4 regions of the Couchioplanes caeruleus genome follow, and region 1 is predicted to be linked to each of the others. Evidence: riboswitches for the same ligand, from Rfam matches in the RefSeq annotation. Region 1 holds a riboswitch; each other region holds the start of a gene.

Region 1 (4,204 bases):
GCCCTGATGGAGGACGTGCCGCTGGCGGCGTCCCCCATGGTGCTGTGGCTGGAGGCCGTCGCCTGGACGCTGGTGGTCGGGCTCAGCGGTTTCGTCTACTTCTGGCGCGGAGAGAAGGGCTACGGCCGTGGCTGACGAGCGTCAACCCACCGTGATCGTGGACGACGCCCACGTCGTCTACCGGGTGCACCAGGCCGGCGGCGCGGGTACGCACAGCCCGGTCGCCAGCCTCAAGCGAATCGTCACCGGCACCAAGCCCGCCACCCTGCGGGAGGTGCACGCGATCAAGGGTGTGAGCTTCGTCGCGTACAAGGGCGAGGCGATCGGCCTGATCGGCACCAACGGCTCCGGCAAGTCGACGCTGCTGCGGGCCATTGCCGGCCTGCTCCCCGTCGACAAGGGCGCGATCTACGCGGCCGGCCAGCCCTCCCTGCTCGGCGTCAACGCGGCCCTGATGAACGACCTGCCCGGCGAGCGCAACGTGGTGCTCGGCTGCCTCGCCATGGGCATGACCCCGGAGCAGGTGAAGTCCCAGGTCAAGGAGATCATCGACTTCTCCGGCATCAACGAGAGGGGCGACTTCAGCTCGCTGCCGATGCGGACGTACTCCTCCGGCATGTCCGCCCGGCTGCGCTTCTCGATCGCGGCGGCGAAGAAGCACGACGTGCTGCTCATCGACGAGGCGCTGGCCACCGGCGATGCGAAGTTCCGCAGGCGCAGCGAGCAGCGGGTCCGCGACCTGCGCGCCGAGGCGGGCACGGTCTTCCTGGTCAGCCACAGCGAGCAGTCGATCCGGGACACCTGCGAGCGCAGCATCTGGCTCGAGTCCGGGCTGATCCGTGCCGACGGCCCGACCGCGGACGTGCTCAAGGAGTACGAGGCGTACGTCAAGAGGTGACGACCAGGGCGGCCCGGCGGCCGCCCTGGGTCGGTCCGGCGCTATCGCATGGACAGGTGCACGTGGTTGGTGTGATCGCTGTTCGGTTCGCCGGTGCCGCGCAGGTACGGCTGCCATCCGCTGCTCGGTAGCCAGATCCGCTTGAACCAGATGACGTACAGCACGCCCAGCCGGCCCTCGTTGTCGATGAAGTAGTTCGCCAGGCGGTCGCCGTAGTCCCGGCTGGCGCCGGTCGCGACGCCGCCGAAGCCGTCCTCGTCCGACGCGAAGTCGCAGGCCCGGCCCAGCGGATGTTCACCGCTGCCCTGCGGACGGAAGCACGACACGAAGCGGGTGAAGCCGTCCGCCTGCGCCTCCTTCATGGCGTGCAGGGTGCGGGGCGTGAGGCAACCGGTCGTCGTCGGGTCGTTCTGGCTGCACGACTCGTCGGGCAGCTCGCCGTTGGGGTTGCGCGGCGCGGCCCCCGCCTGGGCGCTGTTGCCTCCGCCGGAGGGGCCGCTCGCGCCGCCGGCCGCGGCGTTCGCCGTCTTCAGCGCCTTCTCCGCCTGCGCCTTGCGCTTGCTCATGATGTCGTTCTGGCGCTCCTGGTCGCGGACCTCCGCGTCGATCACCAGCTTCGCCCTCGCCTGCTTCGCCCGGGCGTCCTGCAGCTCCCGGAGGGCGCGCTCCTGCTTCACCGCCACGCTCTCCAGCGTCGTGGCGCGATCGAGCAGGCCCTGCGAGGAGTCGGCCGTCAGCAGGGCGGTCATCGGGCCGAGCCGGCCGGTGCGGTACGACTGCTGGGCGATGTCGTCGAGGACGCTCTGCTTGGGGCCGAGCTCGGCGTCGATCGCCTTGAGCTTCGCGGCGGCCTCCTGCTGGCGCTTCTTCGAGCGGGCGAGCGCCTCCCGGGCCTCGACGAAGCCCTTCGAGGCCGCCTCGAGCTGCTCGACGAGCGACTTCGAGCCGCCCTCGCCGTCGTCGCCGTCGTCTCCCGGCGCGGCGGGCGGGCGGGGCGCGGCGCCGGCCGCGGTGGGGGCGGCGAGCGCCAGCCCCGAGGTGGCGACCATGACCGCGAGCACGATCGCTAATCGCCGCCGGAGAGGGTCGAGCCTCACGTGCGTTCCTTCCGTCGGCCGCCGACCGGGTTAGCTGACGGGTTCGGGACGGAAGAGATCCCTACCGCAAGGCTCTGCGGATTCACCCCATTACCGGATGGGTCCCCGGCTCGCCTTTCGACGATTGGGCGGCGGTTCCGTGATGGAACCGTGACGAAGACTACCCACGGAATCCCACCATCGACAGGTGTCGCACCGTACGCATTCATACGCACACGAACAGTGAGAGGTGTGAGGCAGAATGCAGCGACTCACATTGATACTTCGTTGCGGGTCATGACCTGCGTCATCCCATCGAGGGGTAACGGAAAGTCGTTGCGCGGTAACAGTTTTCGGCCCTCCGCAGGCGCTGATGCGACGGCCATCTTCAGGTAAACTTTCCGCCGGTCACTGCCATGAAGGCACCGCCCCCAAGGTGCCGGCGGACCACCGCTCAATCGCCGCACGGCGAATCGGGGAACCACCTTGAAAAGGGGTGAATCCGCAGAGCCTTGCGGTAGGGATCGCTTCCGTCCCGAACCCGTCAGCTAACCCGGTAGGCGGCAACACGGAAGGAAACTGCATGACGGCAAGACCCGGCCGGTGGCTGGTCCTCGCCCTGGCACCGCTCATCGCGATCACCATGATCGTCGCCCCCGGAGCGCCCGCGACCGCGGCGCCCGGCGGAAGCTCGTCGACCCCCGACGACGGCAAGGCCAACCCGACGCTCAACGACGTGCTCGACAACACGGGGCGTCGCTTCCTGGCGGCCAAGGCCGCGGTCGCCAGGTCCACCAAGGCACAGGCCAACCTGGCCGTGCAGGTGAAGACCGCGGAGGATCGGCGGGACGCCCTGCTGCCCCAGGTGAACGCCATCGCGGCCCAGCAGTACCGCACGGGCGGCCTGTCGACGATGGGATTCCTGCTCAACGTGCGCTCGCCGGACGCCTTCCTCGAGAAGGCCGTTTCGCTCGAGGAGCTCAACGCCGTCAACGACGGCAAGCTGCAGGAGCTGCAGAAAGCGATCGACACGGTCGCCACGGCGAAGGCCCGGCTGGACCAGGAGATCAAGGCGCAGAAGCAGAACCAGGAAGTGGTGCGCAAGCAGAAGGAGTCCGCCGAGAAGGCGCTCAATCTGGTGGGCGGCAAGACGGTGACGGGCGGCTTCGTGACCCTCAAGTCGAAGGTGGCCGCGCCCGCGCCCCGCAACGGCGACGGTGAGTTCGCCCCGGAGGGGTGCAACGTCGACGACGAAACCACGGGCGGCTGCGTCACGGCCCGCACGATGCACATGTACAAGGAAGTCAAGAAGGCCGGCTTCAACCGGTTCGTGGGCTGTTTCCGCCCCGGCGGCCCGTTCGAGCATCCCAAGGGCCGCGCCTGCGACTGGTCCCTGCAGAAGAGCGGCTTCTCACCCTGGCATAACCAGGACACCCGCGAGTACGGCAACAACCTGATGGCATTCCTGGTCCGCAACGCCGACCGGCTCGGCGTCCTGTACGTCATCTGGAACAAGATGGTCTGGTTCCCGGCGACGGGCTGGGGTTCGTATTCCGGCGACAGCGACCATACGGACCACGTACACGTCTCCATGCTGTAGCAGGCCCCACGCGCGCAAAGGAGCCCCCGCCTTCCGGCGGGGGCTCCTTGCTGTCCGTCCTACTGAGCTGTGCGCCCTACTGATTGCTGGCGCGACGGACCGGTGCCCGCCCCGCCGGCTGGGTCGGGGCCGGACCGGTCGGCGGCGCCGGCGGGATCGCCAGCACCACCGGCTTGACCTGCGTCACCGTCACTTCCTTACCGTGGTGCAGCAGCTCGAGCTTCGCGGAGCCGCCGCCGTTGCGCAGCGAGTAGGTCACCTCGGCCGGTGTCACCTCCACCCGCACCCGCAGGCCGCGCCACAGCAGGGAGAACTCCAGGCTGTTGATCCGGCTCGGCAGCCGCGGCGAGAAGGAGAGCCGGCCGTTGTAGTCGCGCATGCCGCCGAGCCCCGCGACCAGCGCGATCCAGGAGCCGGCCAGCGACGCCACGTGCACGCCGTCCCGGGCGTTCTGGTGCAGGTCGTGCAGGTCCATCAGCGCCGCCTCGCCGAGGTAGTCGTGGGCCAGCTCCAGATGACCCACCTCGGCGGCCATGACGGCCTGGATGCACGCCGACAGCGACGAGTCCCGTACGGTCCGGGCCTCGTAGTACGCGAAGTTGCGGGCCTTCTCCTCCGGGGTGAAGGCGT
Region 2 (4,204 bases), 1.0 Mb from region 1:
GCCGGGATCTTCGCCATGGCATTTGCATCAAGCCTGGGGGCAACCTGTCGATGCTGGGCGTGAACCCAACTGGCTACCGAGCCGTACTGGGTAGTGATGAGCGTCGCAAGGCTATCCGTGACGCCCGTCGCTGTGACGGATGAGGGGCTGATGGTGTCATGTATGGGGCGAAGGGTATGCGTCGATGCACGCACCCAGCGCCGGGTGCGGCTCCGAATGCCTTCCCTGGGAGCGCTCTTCAGTAAGTATCCACGCGGCTCTCAGGTGACGCTCAGGCATTCGTGACACTTTCGACCCACCAGCCGGAATCAGTGCAGGGCGCCACTTGTTGTGTAGGTGTCAGCACCGCAATGCACGAACTGCGGACGTTACGGGGAGGGCTGATGGACGCAGGAATTGCCCGTAACAGGGTTAGTGAAGGCAATGAGGGGACCGTGGGCAACGTGGAGAAGAACACCGTGATGCGGACGGACGAAGTCGCCGAGGAGCGCGACCTCGTCGGCGTCTACCTGCACGAGATCTCCCGGACGCCGCTTCTGGATGCCGCCAGGGAGGTCGACCTCTCCAAGGCAATCGAGGCCGGCCTCTATGCCGAGCACCTGCTCGACAGCGGTGACGTCCGTCGCGGCGTGAGCCGGGAGGAACTGGAGCGCCTGGTCGTCGAGGGCGAGCGGGCCAAGGACCTGTTCATCCGGGCCAACCTGCGCCTGGTGGTCTCTATCGCACGCCGGTACGTGCGCTCGGGCATGCCGATGCTCGACCTCATCCAGGAAGGCAACACCGGCCTGGTCCGCGCCGTGGAGAAGTTCGACTACGAGCGCGGCTACAAGTTCTCGACGTACGCGACGTGGTGGATCCGCCAGGCGATCAGCCGGGCGATCGCGCAGCAGGAGCGCACCGTGCGCCTGCCCGTGCACCTCGTCGAGGACGTCAACCGGATGCGCAACGTCACCCGCCAGCTCGTCCGCGAGCTCGGTGCCGACCCGGAGCCCGCGCAGGTCGCCGCGGCGCTGGGCGTGACGGTCGAGCGCGTCACCGAGCTGACCCGCTGGGCCCAGGACACCGTGTCCCTGGACACCCCGGTGGGCGACGACGGCGACACCAACCTCGGCGACCTGGTCGCCGACAGCGACGCGCCGTCGCCGGAGGAGATCGTGCTCACGGCGCTCGAGCGCCAGCGCATCGAGGGCCTTCTCAACCACCTCGACGACCGGTCGGCGGGCATCATGCGCGCCCGGTACGGCCTCGAGGACGGGCGGGAGCACTCGCTGACCGAGGTGGCGTCGCGCTTCTCGCTCTCGCGGGAGCGGATCCGCCAGCTCGAGATCCAGGCCCTGGGCCGGCTGCGTGAGCTGGCCCGCGCCGAGGGTCTGCAGGCCGCCTGAGCCTGAACCGGCACCTCTCCCTCCTCGTAGCCGACGAAGGCCGGTGTCCCGTAAGGGACACCGGCCTTCTCCGTGCGCGGACTCCGTGCGCGGACTCCGTGCGCGGACTCCGTGCGCGGACTCCGTGCGCGGACTCCGTGGGCCTTATCCGGGCATGGCCTTTGCCGGTCTTCTCCGGGGCACGGGAAAGGCCGGCGCTCCCCGAGGGGAGCACCGGCCTTCCGCGGTCGTGCGTTACGGCGTGATCAACGCACCCGGCCGTATCCGTACGGCGGCATGATATCGATCGATACCTTGCTGATCGGCTCGCCGGGCACCGACGCGTGGATGATCTGTCCGCCGCCGACATAGATGCCCACGTGGGCGAGCCCGCGGTAGAACACCAGGTCGCCGGGTTCGAGCTGAGACCGGCTGACCCGACTCGTCTCGTTGAACTGCGCCGCGGCGTTGTGGGGCAGGCTCTTGCCCGCGGCACGCCAGGCAGCGGAGGTCAGGCCCGAGCAGTCGTAGGAGTTCGGACCGCCGGAACCGTACGAGTACGGCTTGCCGATCTGGTTGTACGCGAACGTGACGGCCACCCCGGCATCGCCGGAGATGTCGGGGATGTCCCCGGTGTAGGCCGAGCCGCTCTCGGTCGCCCGGCCGAACGCCGCCGTGCGCATGGCGTACAGCTCCTTGAGGTCAGCCTCGATCTTCTTCTTGCGGGCGCCGAGCTCCTTGACCTCGGCCTCCTGCTTGTCCTGGGTGGCCTTCAGGGCGGCCTGACGCTGGGAGAAGGTCTGCGTCGTGGTCGTGTAGGTGTTGATGTCGCGCTGCCGAGTGCGGGACAAATGCTCCAGAATGGACATGCGGTCCATCAGGCTGTCCGTGCCCTCGAGTACGACGTTCATGGTGCCGACCTGACCGGTCTTGTACGCCGAGGCCGCGATGACCTGCATCTGCGAGCCGGCCGCCTCGAGCGCCGCCTTGGCGGGCGCGAGCGACGCGGCGAGCTTCTTCTCCTCGGCGTTCGTCTTCTTCAGGCTGAGCCGCATCTTGTTGTACGACTCGACGACGTCTTCGAGCTGGTGCGAAGCCTTCTCGATCTTCTTCTTGAGCTCCGTCGCGGAAGGCGCCGCGTGCGCGGCGGGTGCGACGGTGCTGGAGATCACGATCGCCAGGGCGGCAACCACCAGGGCGCGTAGCCTCGTGCGGGCGTGTGGCAACGTTACGTGGCCTTTCTTCCGCTGTGCCGCCTACCGGGTTAGCTGACGGATTCGGGCGGGAAGAAGGCCCTACCGCGGAACGCGGATTCACCCCAGGTGCTACTTCGGTGGTTCCCCGGATCGTCGAGGCGGTCCCGGTGCCCCGGGGGAGGGGTCACCGATTCCGCCGTCGGGACTCGGCGGCGTCGGCCGGCGCCACCGGTGTGGCTGCGGACCGGACCAACCGCACCAACTTATCGGCGATCTCGATTAACACAAGAGCCGGAAGAGTGACGTGCGCCAATTAGGGCAATGATCCGAATGATCCCGATAACCGAATGCAATGCGGCCGACCCGCAGCGTTACTTCTCTATTTCTTCGCCATCGCGACCGGCGTGTCCATCGGCTGGACGGCCCACTTGCGGGTGACGACGTGCTCGGCCCAGAAGGAGAGCAGCGGCACCGTGCCGGCGAGCATCACGAGCAGCATCCGGCCGAGCGGCCAGCCCGCACGGCGGCTCACATCGAACGTGGCCACCAGGTAGACCATGTAGAGGAAACCGTGGAAAGGCCCGACGGCGGCGACCACGGTGTCGTCGTCACCGGCGTACTTCAGCGGCATGCCCACCAGCACGAGCGCGATCAGGACCACGCCGACGATCCAGGCGATGATCCGGTAGCGGGTGAGGGCTCCCTGCACGATCCACGTCCTTACTTGATGCCGCTCTTGCGTCCGGGGTAGTCGCCCGGCCGCGCCCCGGGGTGGGCGTTGAGCCAGGCGAGATAGTCGTTGTAGGCGTCGAGCTCCGGGTCGCTGCCGGCCGGGGGAGCCTGCCGGTTCACCGAGGCCCGCACCGGCCGCCGCACCGTGACCGGAGCATCCGCGGCCGAGCCGGCAGTGCTCCGGGCGTCCTGTTCCACCGCCGGCTTTTCTGTCCGCTGGCGGCGGGACCTGAGCTCCTGCTGCACCTCGCGAAACCACAGAAAACCGACGAAGGCCGCGAAGACCGGCCATTCGACGGTGTAGCCCCAGCTCAGGGTGTTGCCGCCGGTCGCGCGGCTGAACTGCCACCAGCCCAGGCCCAGGAAGCCCGCGATGAGGACGAGGGCGACCACGTGGCGCACGATCCACGCCGGGGTCCACAGCGCTCTCATGCGTCGAGCGTACCGGCAGCCTCGGCCGGGCCGGGCCGCCGCTGCCGTCGGTCCGGGGCCGCGGTGTGCGGCAGGGGTTTGACCGAAGGCCACCCGGGCAACCGTTGCGGCAAGCACCGAGAGAGGAAGAGATCATGAGCGACTCCGAGGTCGGCGACCGTGTCGGCACCGAGCAGGGCATAGACCCGTCGGGTCTCGCCGACGACGATCTGCTCCGCGAGCTCGGCAGCCTGCACCGGACGCGGCTCGCGACGCTGCGGCACGGCCCTGACGCGGCGCTCGCCAATCATCTGCGGCGTACGGCCGAGTTGGAGACCGAGTACCTGGCCCGTCATCCCGGGCGCGAGGTCGATCCGCACCGGCTCACCCAGGATTTCTGAGAGGAACCGCATGACTCCCTCGGTACGCGCCCGGCTCGACCGGTTGCGTCGGCAGTACGCCCCTCACGAGCACCGGCCCCTCGGCGGATACGCGGCCATG
Region 3 (4,204 bases), 1.6 Mb from region 1:
GTCGAGCTGCAACGAGGACACGCCCAGGTCGAACAGCCCACTGTGGAAGACCGGGCGGCCGAGATCCGAGAGGACTTCGGGAAGCTCGTCGTACACGGCGTGGACCAGATGGATACGGCCGGCGAAGCGCTGGAGCCGGTGCCGGGAGTGCGCCAGCGCCTCCTGATCCCGGTCGAGTCCGATGAGGACCACGGCCGGGTGCCGCTCCAGGACGGCCTCGGCGTGCCCGCCCAGGCCGAGCGTGAAGTCGACGTGCACCGCACCGGGACGGTCGAGCGCGGGGGCGAGCAGCTCGAGGCAGCGCTCGAGCAGCACCGGCACGTGCGTGCCGCGAAGCTCCCCCATGTCGACCCCCATCGCCCCTGCACTTTCCCGCGCGCCACGCGGCCGACCTTTTGATCCGTATCCGATCGTCTTCCGTACCGCCAGATCCCCATCCGCTCGTGCCCGTTGCCATCGGGCGCGCCCCACCGGACACACGCCTGGCACCGGGGAAGAGGCGCCAGGAGCGGGAGCGGCTGGAGATCTCGCAGTACGGCGGCAGCGACGTCCGGACCACCTCGGCGGCCGACAGGTAACGACGCCTACAGTCCGCCGGGCAGCACCCCCTCCTCGATGTCGGCGAAGTCGTCCTCGCTCGCCGAGAGGTACTGCTCCCAGGACTGTCTGTCCCAGATCTCCACCCGTGTGCTCGCCCCGATCACCACGAGCTCACGGTCGAGAGCCGCGTATTCCCGCAGGTGCGCCGGGATGGTGACCCGGCCCTGCTTGTCGGGGATCTCGTCGTGCGCGCTGGCGAAGAACACCCGGCTGTAGGCCCGGGCGGCCTTGTGGGTGACCGGCTGGTCCCGCAACTGCCCCGCGATCCGCTGGAACTCCGGCATCGGGAACACATACAGGCAGCGCTCCTGCCCCTTGGTGATCACGACACCTCCCGCCAGCTCGTCCCGGAACTTCGCCGGAAGGATCAGCCGGCCCTTGTCGTCCAGGCGCGGGGTGTGCGTGCCGAGGAACATCGGCCGACCCCCCTTGCCCTGTGGCGCCGCTTCTCGAATGGCTCAGCGCGGTCCGCCGGTTCGCTCGGGCCGGCAGGCCCGGTCCGGCCCTGCCACTGCGCTCCACTCTACTCCACTTCCCTCCACTCGCAACCGGAATCGGCCCGTCTGCGAAGCGGATTCGCGGATGAATCCGCACGTCAGAAGCGGTGGGGTCGGGGTGGAGGGCGGAGCGGCTCCGATCATGGTCCACTTTCCGACAAGCCGCCCAGTCGGGCACGAAACTCCACTGAAAAAGGGCGTTCCGCGCGCGCGGAACGCCCTTTGGGGAGGGAAGTGGAGGGATCTTGCTGAGCGACGTGGAGGAAACGCGCGACGGCGGGGGCGACGACAGTGGGACGTGACCCGAACCGGGTCACGTCCCACTGAACCGTCGGTACCGCTCCTACCGCATCCGCGTCAGGCGGCGATGCGCCGCACGACGTAGTTGTTGCTCCAGATCTTGTGCTTGCCCACCGACATGCCCGGCCGCGGCGAGTCGTACATGTAGCCGCCGCCCGCGTAGATGCCGGCGTGGTAGCCGTGCGAGCCGTTGCGGAAGACGATGAGGTCGCCCACCTGCTTGCTGCTCTTGCTGACCTTCTTGCCGTAGTACTGCTGCGAGTTCGCGCTGTGCGGCAGCTTCTTGCCGGTCGCCTTCTTGTAGACGTACTTCGTGTAACCCGAGCAGTCGAAGCGCCGGGGACCTTCCGCGCCGTAGGCGTAGGCGGCGCCCCGGTGCTTCTTGGCCTCGGCGAGGATCCTCGCTCCGCTGGACCGGATGTGGATCTTGGTGGGCCTGGTCGTGGCCGCGGTGACGCCGCCCGCTCCGCCGAACGCGGTGCGGAACCACCTCGTCTCGTGCGGCGCGGTCGCGAAGGTGACGGCCCCCGAGGTGTTGCGGCTCTTCAGCCAGGTCTTCCATTTGCCGTTCTGATGCGTCTGGAGCCGCACCCAGCCGCCGACCACCTTCTTACCGGTCTTGGGGTTGATCAGCTTGGTGGTCACGCGAACCTTCGTGCCCCAGTTGACCTTGCGCGCGCTCCACGAGGAGGAGATGCGGGGCTTGACCGGCTTCGCCGCCGTGACCGTCGTGACGACGGGTGCCGCGGCCGCGGAGGCCGCAGGCGTCGCGATGAGCTGGCCGGCGCAGAGGCAGAGACCCAGGGACAGTGCGACGGTTCCGGTGCCGGCGGACATGCGGCGGCCCCGGCTCGAACTGCGTTCGTGCACGGTAGAAGATTCCCTCCGGCACGCCTGCGAGGTTAGCTGTCGGGTTCGGGCGGGAAGGTGTGCCCGGTCGCCGGGTGGCGACTTCACCCCGAGGTCCGCCGGGCCAGACGACCCGGGCGCGGACCGGAAATGGGTCCCCCGTCCCTGCCCCCGTATGCCTTTATGGTTGTTCGCTTGCTCCGTGGTCGTACCGCGCGGACCGGGGCAGGGCTCGGCGTGATCCGTGCGGTGCGAGCGGTGGGCGGTCGCTCACCGGCCCACCCTGCCTACCGGATTTTCTGATCCACCGCTTGCCCCCTGTCCGTCACTCTTCGTATTTGGCACAGTGGACAGTGTCCGGTTCGCAACCAGTCTGTGACATATGCCGCCACTATGAGCACACGACCAATCACTATCCGTCGATGGTTACGGGTGAATCACAACACATAAAAAGTGATGACGCGTCTGACCACGGAAGGGTGCAACGTCGGGCGAATGCCACCGAAAACCTCCCCACCGGGCCAAACACCACTCCGGACGCACGATGCCGATCGACCGTTCGGCCCATCCGGCGCCGGACGGGCAGCGTCGCACTCACCGCCACTCGACGTAGTGTCCGTTTCCGGTACCCTCGTCGCCGTGACGGACGGGAAAATGCCCTTGCGGGCCAAGGTCGCGACCTCCGTGTCGCGCACGGCGGCGGCGCTCTCGCGGGCCGCGGGACGCGGCGACGGCTCGGTCATCGGCGGCTGGATCGGCCTCAAGATCGACCCAGACCTGCTACGCAACCTCGCCGCCGGCCGGGCGATCGCGCTCGTCTCGGGCACCAACGGCAAGACCACCACGACCCGCTTCGCCGCCGCGGCGCTCGGGGTCCTGGGCCCGGTCGCCACCAACTCGTTCGGCGCCAACATGCCGACCGGGCACACCTCCGCGCTGGCGAAGGCCGGCGCGACCCCCTTCGCCGTCCTCGAGGTCGACGAGCACTACCTCGCGCAGGTGATCGACGAGACCGCACCCCGGGTGGTCGCCCTGCTCAACCTCTCCCGCGACCAGCTCGACCGGGCCAAGGAGGTGGCGATGATGGCGCAGATGTGGCGCACCGCCCTCGCCGGCCACCCGGACGTGCACGTCGTCGCCAACGCCGACGACCCGATGGTGGTCTGGTCGGCCGTCTCCGCCGGGCACGTCACCTGGTTCAGCGCCGGCCAGCGGTGGACGGACGACTCGTGGGTCTGCCCCGAATGCGGGGGGTCCATCCAGCGTGCACACGGCGACTGGTGGTGCACCGGCTGCCCGCTGCGCCGGCCGCAGGCACAGTGGACGGTCGACGAGGAGGGTGTGGTCGACCCCCGAGGTGACTGGCATCTGGTCAAGCTGCAACTGCCGGGCCAGGTCAACCTCGGCAACGCGGCCACCGCGCTGGCCGTGGCCGCGGAGTTCGGCGTACGCCCCATCGAGGCGGTGCCCCGGCTCGCGAGCGTGGCCTCGGTGGCCGGTCGCTACGCCCAGGTGGAACGCGACGGGCGCACCATCCGGCTGCTGCTGGCGAAGAACCCGGCCAGTTGGCTCGAGGCCTTCGACATGGCCGAGCTCGCCCCGACACTGCTCTCCATCAACGCGCGCGACCCCGACGGCTTCGACACCTCGTGGCTCTACGACGTCGACTTCTCTCCCCTGCGTGGACGGCCCGTCCTGATCACCGGCGACCGGGCCTACGACCTCGCGGTCCGGCTGGAAGTGAACGATGTGGCCTTCCGGCACGTTAAATCCTTCGACGAGGCGCTGCGGGCCACACCCCCGGGCCGACTCGAGGTGATCGCGAACTACACGGCGTTCCAGGACATCCGAGCGGAGCTGGATCGTGTCAACTGAGCTTGCCCGCAGCGGAGAACCGAGGTCGGAAGCATGAGCGAGAGCACCCTCCGGATCGTCTGGATCTATCCCGATCTCCTGTC
Region 4 (4,204 bases), 280 kb from region 1:
CCGGCGAGCAGCGCCAGAAGCAGCCGGCGCTGCTGCTGGACGTGGCGCAGCAGGGGCAGGCTGAAACGCAGTCGATGCCCGGCGCTGGTTGTCGCGGTGCCCGGCTGCGCGACGATCGTACGGAGGTCGGCGAAATTGTCGCGGAGCAGGTCGTCCTTGTCGGTGTAGTGGTTGTAGAACGTGGATCGGCCGACATCGGCGCGGTCGATGATGTCCTGCACGGTCACCGCGTCGTAGCCGCGCTCGGCCATCAGGTCGAGCAGTGCCTCGCGCAGGGCGGCGCGGGTACGCCGTACCCGCCGGTCCGGTGTTGTGGCCATCGACACTTCCCGTTTCTGAACGATCGGGCTGCCGGTGTCTCGTTATGGACGGCGGCCCGGGTTTTGCCTCTTGCCGGGCCACGGCGGCCCGGCGACGATCCTGGACAGATGTTCATTAAAGAACATACCGTCTGACAGGAGGCCGCCCAGTGAGCGCTGAACTCACCACACCCACCATGTCACCGGTCCCGATCCAGGTCGGGCGGCGCCGGATCATCCCCCTCGTCGAGGCGGTCGGGCCCGCGCTGCCTGCCAAGGCCACCTACCCGCATCTGGCACCCGACCTGCTCGCCGCACTGCTGTCGGCCGCCGGCCCCACCTACACAGACCCGTCCGGCACCTTCCTGCGCATGGCCTCACAGGGATTCGCGATCCTCGGCGCCGACCGGGTGATCCTCGTCGACACCTGCCTCGGCGGCCCGAAACCGGCCCGCCCGCACCCCCGTCGAGGACTGGACTCCCGCTGGCTGTCCGCTTTGGAGCGTGCGGGCATCGCACCAGCCGACGTGGACACGGTCATCAACACCCACCTGCACCACGACCACATCGGCTGGAACACCACGCTGACCGACGGCCACCTGCGCCCGACCTTCCCGAACGCCCAGTACCTGATCACCCGACCCGAACTCGACCACGCCACCGCGACCACGCCCTCGGTCCCCGTCGCCGACAGCGTGCTGCCCGTCCAGGCCGCGGGGCAATTACTGCCGTGCCCACCCGACCACGACCTCGACGGAGAGGTCCGGCTCGTACCCGCACCCGGGCACACACCCGGACACGTCCTGGTCGAGGTGGCCAGCCAGGGACGACGGGCCCTGCTGGCCGGTGACCTGATCCACCACCCCCTGCAGTTGCGCCATCCTGACATCAGCACCGCACTGTGCATCGACCCCGTCCAGGCCGCCGCCAACCGCCGCGCGGTCCTCGACCGGTATGCCGACACCGACACCCTGCTGCTACCCAGCCACCTGCCCCTCGGCGGATTCCTCCGACGTGACGGCGACGGATACCGGCTCGCTCCCGCTACACACCTACGCCCGGAATCCCCGCCCGCGGTCGGCCAGGTAGGTCGCCACGCGGCGTACGGGTCCAGGTGAGGGGGCAACACAACGAGTTGCGCCCCCACCTGGGCTCGATCATCCGTGCTGCGGGCGTCAGATCATCCGGCGTACCACGTAGTTGCTGCTGTAGACCTTCTGCTTGCTGACGGTCTTGCCGGCGCGCGGCGAGGCCCACATGTAGCCGCCGCCCGCATAGATGGCGACGTGGGTGCCGTAGGACCCGGAGCGGAAGACGAGCAGATCGCCGGCCTTCTTGTTGCTCTTGCTGACCGCCTTGCCGTACCTCTGCTGCAAGTTCGCCTTGTGCGGCAGCTTCTTTCCTACTGCCTTCTTGTAGACGTACTGCGTGTAACCCGAGCAGTCGAAGCGCTTGGGGCCGGCTGCGCCGAACACGTAGGGCGCGCCCTTGTGCTTCCTGGCCTCAGCCAGGATCCTCGCGCCGTCGGTCCTGACGGTGATCTGGACGGGCGTGGTAGCCGCCGTGCCGTAGGTGGTGCGGAACCACCTCGTCACGTGGGGCCCGGTGCGGAACGCGACGACGCCGGACGTGTTGCGTTTGCGCTGCCAGGTCTTCCACTTGTTGCCATACTTGCCCTGGAGCAGGACGTAGCCGCCGACCAGCTTCTTGCCGGTCTTGGGGTCGATCAGCGTGGTGGTCACGCGGACCTTCGCACCTCGGCTGATCGTGCGCTTGTCGTAGGAGGCGGCGACGGCCGGCTTAACCGGCCGCGCCGCGGCGACCGTCGTGGTGACGGGAGCGGCAGCGGCTGCGGAGGCTGCCGGCGGTGCGACGAGCTGGCCGGCGCAGAGGCAGAGACCCAGGGACATTGCGACGGTTCCGGTGCCGGCGGACATGCGGCGGCCCCGGCTCGAACTGCGTTCGTGCACGGTAGAAGATTCCCTCCGGCACGCCTGCGAGGTTAGCTGTCGGGTTCGGGCGGGAAGGTGTGCCCGGTCGCCGGGTGGCGACTTCACCCCGAGGTCCGCCGGGCCAGACGACCCGGGCGCGGACCGGAAATGGGTCCCCCGTCCCTGCCCCCGTATGCCTTCATGGTTGTTCGCATACCTCGTGGTCGCACCCCCAGACCGGGGCAGGGCTCGGCGTGATCCAGGCGGTGCGAGCGGTGGGCGGTCGCTCACCGGCCCCTCCTGCCTATCCGATTTCCCGAGCCACTGCCGGGCCGCAGTCCGTCACGCTTCGTGTTTGGCATATCGGTGGCTGTCCGGTTGCAGCCTGTCCATGACGAAAACCGGCACGTTACGCATGCACCTGGTCACACGACGGTCAACATGGTGGGTGGGTCTGATCACAGAAAATGGCGTACCGGGCGCCGATCGCGGTGGGCGCTCAAGCTGAACAGATTCGCCATGAACCTCGCAGGCGGCTCAAGTTCTCACCGCAAAGCCGATGTCGGTCAAGTGTCCGATTGGCGGTCGCGACCCGCACGGCCCAGGCGTATCGGACGTGTGCGGGTCGTCGGTGCAGAAAGGTCGACCCGCGCTTCCACCACCACTCCGCGATCCCGGCAGTGATCATGCAGCGCCGTCACCTGACTCAGGTGGTCGACTTCGAGCACGATCTCGACGCCCGCCCCTCTAGGCAGCGGCGACTATGTCAGTCCGCGCCGCGGATCGGTCGTGCTCGGACTCGGGCCGGTGGCGAAACCGCCCGAGCACGGCGCCGGTCCCGGCTTCACTCGGCAGCGACTGGTCGCATGCTGCCGAGGCCTTGACGATGGATACCCCCGGGGGGTAACAATGACGGCCAACGCATATACCCCCCGGGGGTATTAAGGAGGAACGGTCATGTCCCGCAGTTCCCTACGCTGGTGGGCCCTCGCGCTCATCGCACTCGCCCAGTTCATGGTCATCATGGACACCTCGATCATCGGCGTGGCCCTGCCCCGTATGCGCGAAGACCTCGGGTTCACACCCGGCGAGCTGACCTGGGTCTTCAACGCCTACGTCGTCGCGTTCGGCGGCCTGCTGCTACTCGGCGGCCGACTCTCCGACCAGTTCGGCGCCCGCCGCGTCTTCGCCACCGGCTGGGCAGTGCTGCTGGCCGGTTCAGCCGCCGCCGGCCTGGCCGGCACCGTCGAGGTCGAGCTGGCCTCCCGTGCCGTGCAGGGTGCCGGCGCCGCCCTCATCGCCCCGTCCGCCCTGACCCTGCTCATCATGCTGTTCGGGGCCGAGCCCAAGGAACTCACCAAGGCCCTCGCCCTGTACGGCGCCGCCGCCCCCGCCGGCGGCACCGCCGGAGTGTTCCTCGGCGGCGTCATCACCGAGTACGTCAGCTGGCCGTGGGTGTTCTACCTCAACATCCCCATCGCCGCGCTCGCACTCATCGCCACCCCGGCGCTGATGCCCGCCGGCGGCGCCCGCCGCGGCAGCCTGGACGTGGCCGGCGCGCTGACCGTAACCGCGGGTCTGGCGGCCGCCGTCTACGCCATCGTCCGTGCCCCGGAAGTCGGCTGGGCATCCATGCAGACCTGGGGCGTGCTCGGCGGCGCCGCGGTGCTGCTGATCACCTTCCTCGCCGTCCAGGCCACCCGGCGTGAACCGCTGGTACGGCTGGGCATCTTCCGCAGCCCGAACCTCGGCGCCGCCAACCTCGCCCAGATGCTGCTCGGCGCGGCCTGGATCCCGATGTGGTTCTACCTCAACCTCTACCTGCAGCAGGTCCTCGGCTACAGCGCCTTCCCCGGCGGCGCCGCGCTGCTGCCGATGACCGTCCTCATCATGATCGGCATGATCGCGCTCGCACCCCGCACGATCGCCCGGTTCGGCCCCAAGACGATGATCGTCACCGGCCTCGCCGTGCTG

Evidence for each region. A riboswitch is a leader RNA that binds a small molecule or an ion and turns the genes downstream of it on or off. The one in region 1 is predicted to bind cyclic di-AMP.
Region 2: it holds a riboswitch for cyclic di-AMP, as region 1 does, so the genes downstream of both, EDD30_RS12440 (C40 family peptidase) here and EDD30_RS17010 (coiled-coil domain-containing protein) in region 1, are expected to answer to the same signal.
Region 3: it holds a riboswitch for cyclic di-AMP, as region 1 does, so the genes downstream of both, EDD30_RS09775 (C40 family peptidase) here and EDD30_RS17010 (coiled-coil domain-containing protein) in region 1, are expected to answer to the same signal.
Region 4: it holds a riboswitch for cyclic di-AMP, as region 1 does, so the genes downstream of both, EDD30_RS18280 (C40 family peptidase) here and EDD30_RS17010 (coiled-coil domain-containing protein) in region 1, are expected to answer to the same signal.

Annotation. Positions count from the first base shown of each region.
Region 1 covers NZ_RJKL01000001.1:3,824,888-3,829,091, forward strand. Annotated here, with positions in the region: gene EDD30_RS16995 (ABC transporter permease) at 1-135, shown strand, start outside; gene EDD30_RS17000 (ABC transporter ATP-binding protein) at 128-898, shown strand; gene EDD30_RS17005 (coiled-coil domain-containing protein) at 940-1,947, opposite strand; cyclic di-AMP (ydaO/yuaA leader) riboswitch at 1,999-2,136, opposite strand; cyclic di-AMP (ydaO/yuaA leader) riboswitch at 2,416-2,553, shown strand; gene EDD30_RS17010 (coiled-coil domain-containing protein) at 2,558-3,574, shown strand; gene EDD30_RS17015 (glycoside hydrolase family 65 protein) at 3,651-4,204, opposite strand, start outside.
Region 2 covers NZ_RJKL01000001.1:2,819,815-2,824,018, reverse strand. Annotated here, with positions in the region: gene EDD30_RS12445 (sigma-70 family RNA polymerase sigma factor) at 384-1,385, shown strand; gene EDD30_RS12440 (C40 family peptidase) at 1,631-2,557, opposite strand; cyclic di-AMP (ydaO/yuaA leader) riboswitch at 2,603-2,731, opposite strand; gene EDD30_RS12435 (DUF3817 domain-containing protein) at 2,940-3,269, opposite strand; gene EDD30_RS12430 (hypothetical protein) at 3,281-3,724, opposite strand; gene EDD30_RS12425 (DUF6158 family protein) at 3,859-4,104, shown strand; gene EDD30_RS12420 (DUF1360 domain-containing protein) at 4,115-4,204, shown strand, end outside.
Region 3 covers NZ_RJKL01000001.1:2,258,694-2,262,897, forward strand. Annotated here, with positions in the region: gene rsmH (16S rRNA (cytosine(1402)-N(4))-methyltransferase RsmH) at 1-357, opposite strand, end outside; gene mraZ (division/cell wall cluster transcriptional repressor MraZ) at 585-1,016, opposite strand; gene EDD30_RS09775 (C40 family peptidase) at 1,455-2,267, opposite strand; cyclic di-AMP (ydaO/yuaA leader) riboswitch at 2,274-2,396, opposite strand; gene EDD30_RS09780 (MurT ligase domain-containing protein) at 2,901-4,121, shown strand; gene EDD30_RS09785 (type 1 glutamine amidotransferase) at 4,155-4,204, shown strand, end outside.
Region 4 covers NZ_RJKL01000001.1:4,105,170-4,109,373, reverse strand. Annotated here, with positions in the region: gene EDD30_RS18290 (TetR/AcrR family transcriptional regulator) at 1-320, opposite strand, end outside; gene EDD30_RS18285 (MBL fold metallo-hydrolase) at 470-1,417, shown strand; gene EDD30_RS18280 (C40 family peptidase) at 1,475-2,269, opposite strand; cyclic di-AMP (ydaO/yuaA leader) riboswitch at 2,276-2,398, opposite strand; gene EDD30_RS18275 (MFS transporter) at 3,188-4,204, shown strand, end outside.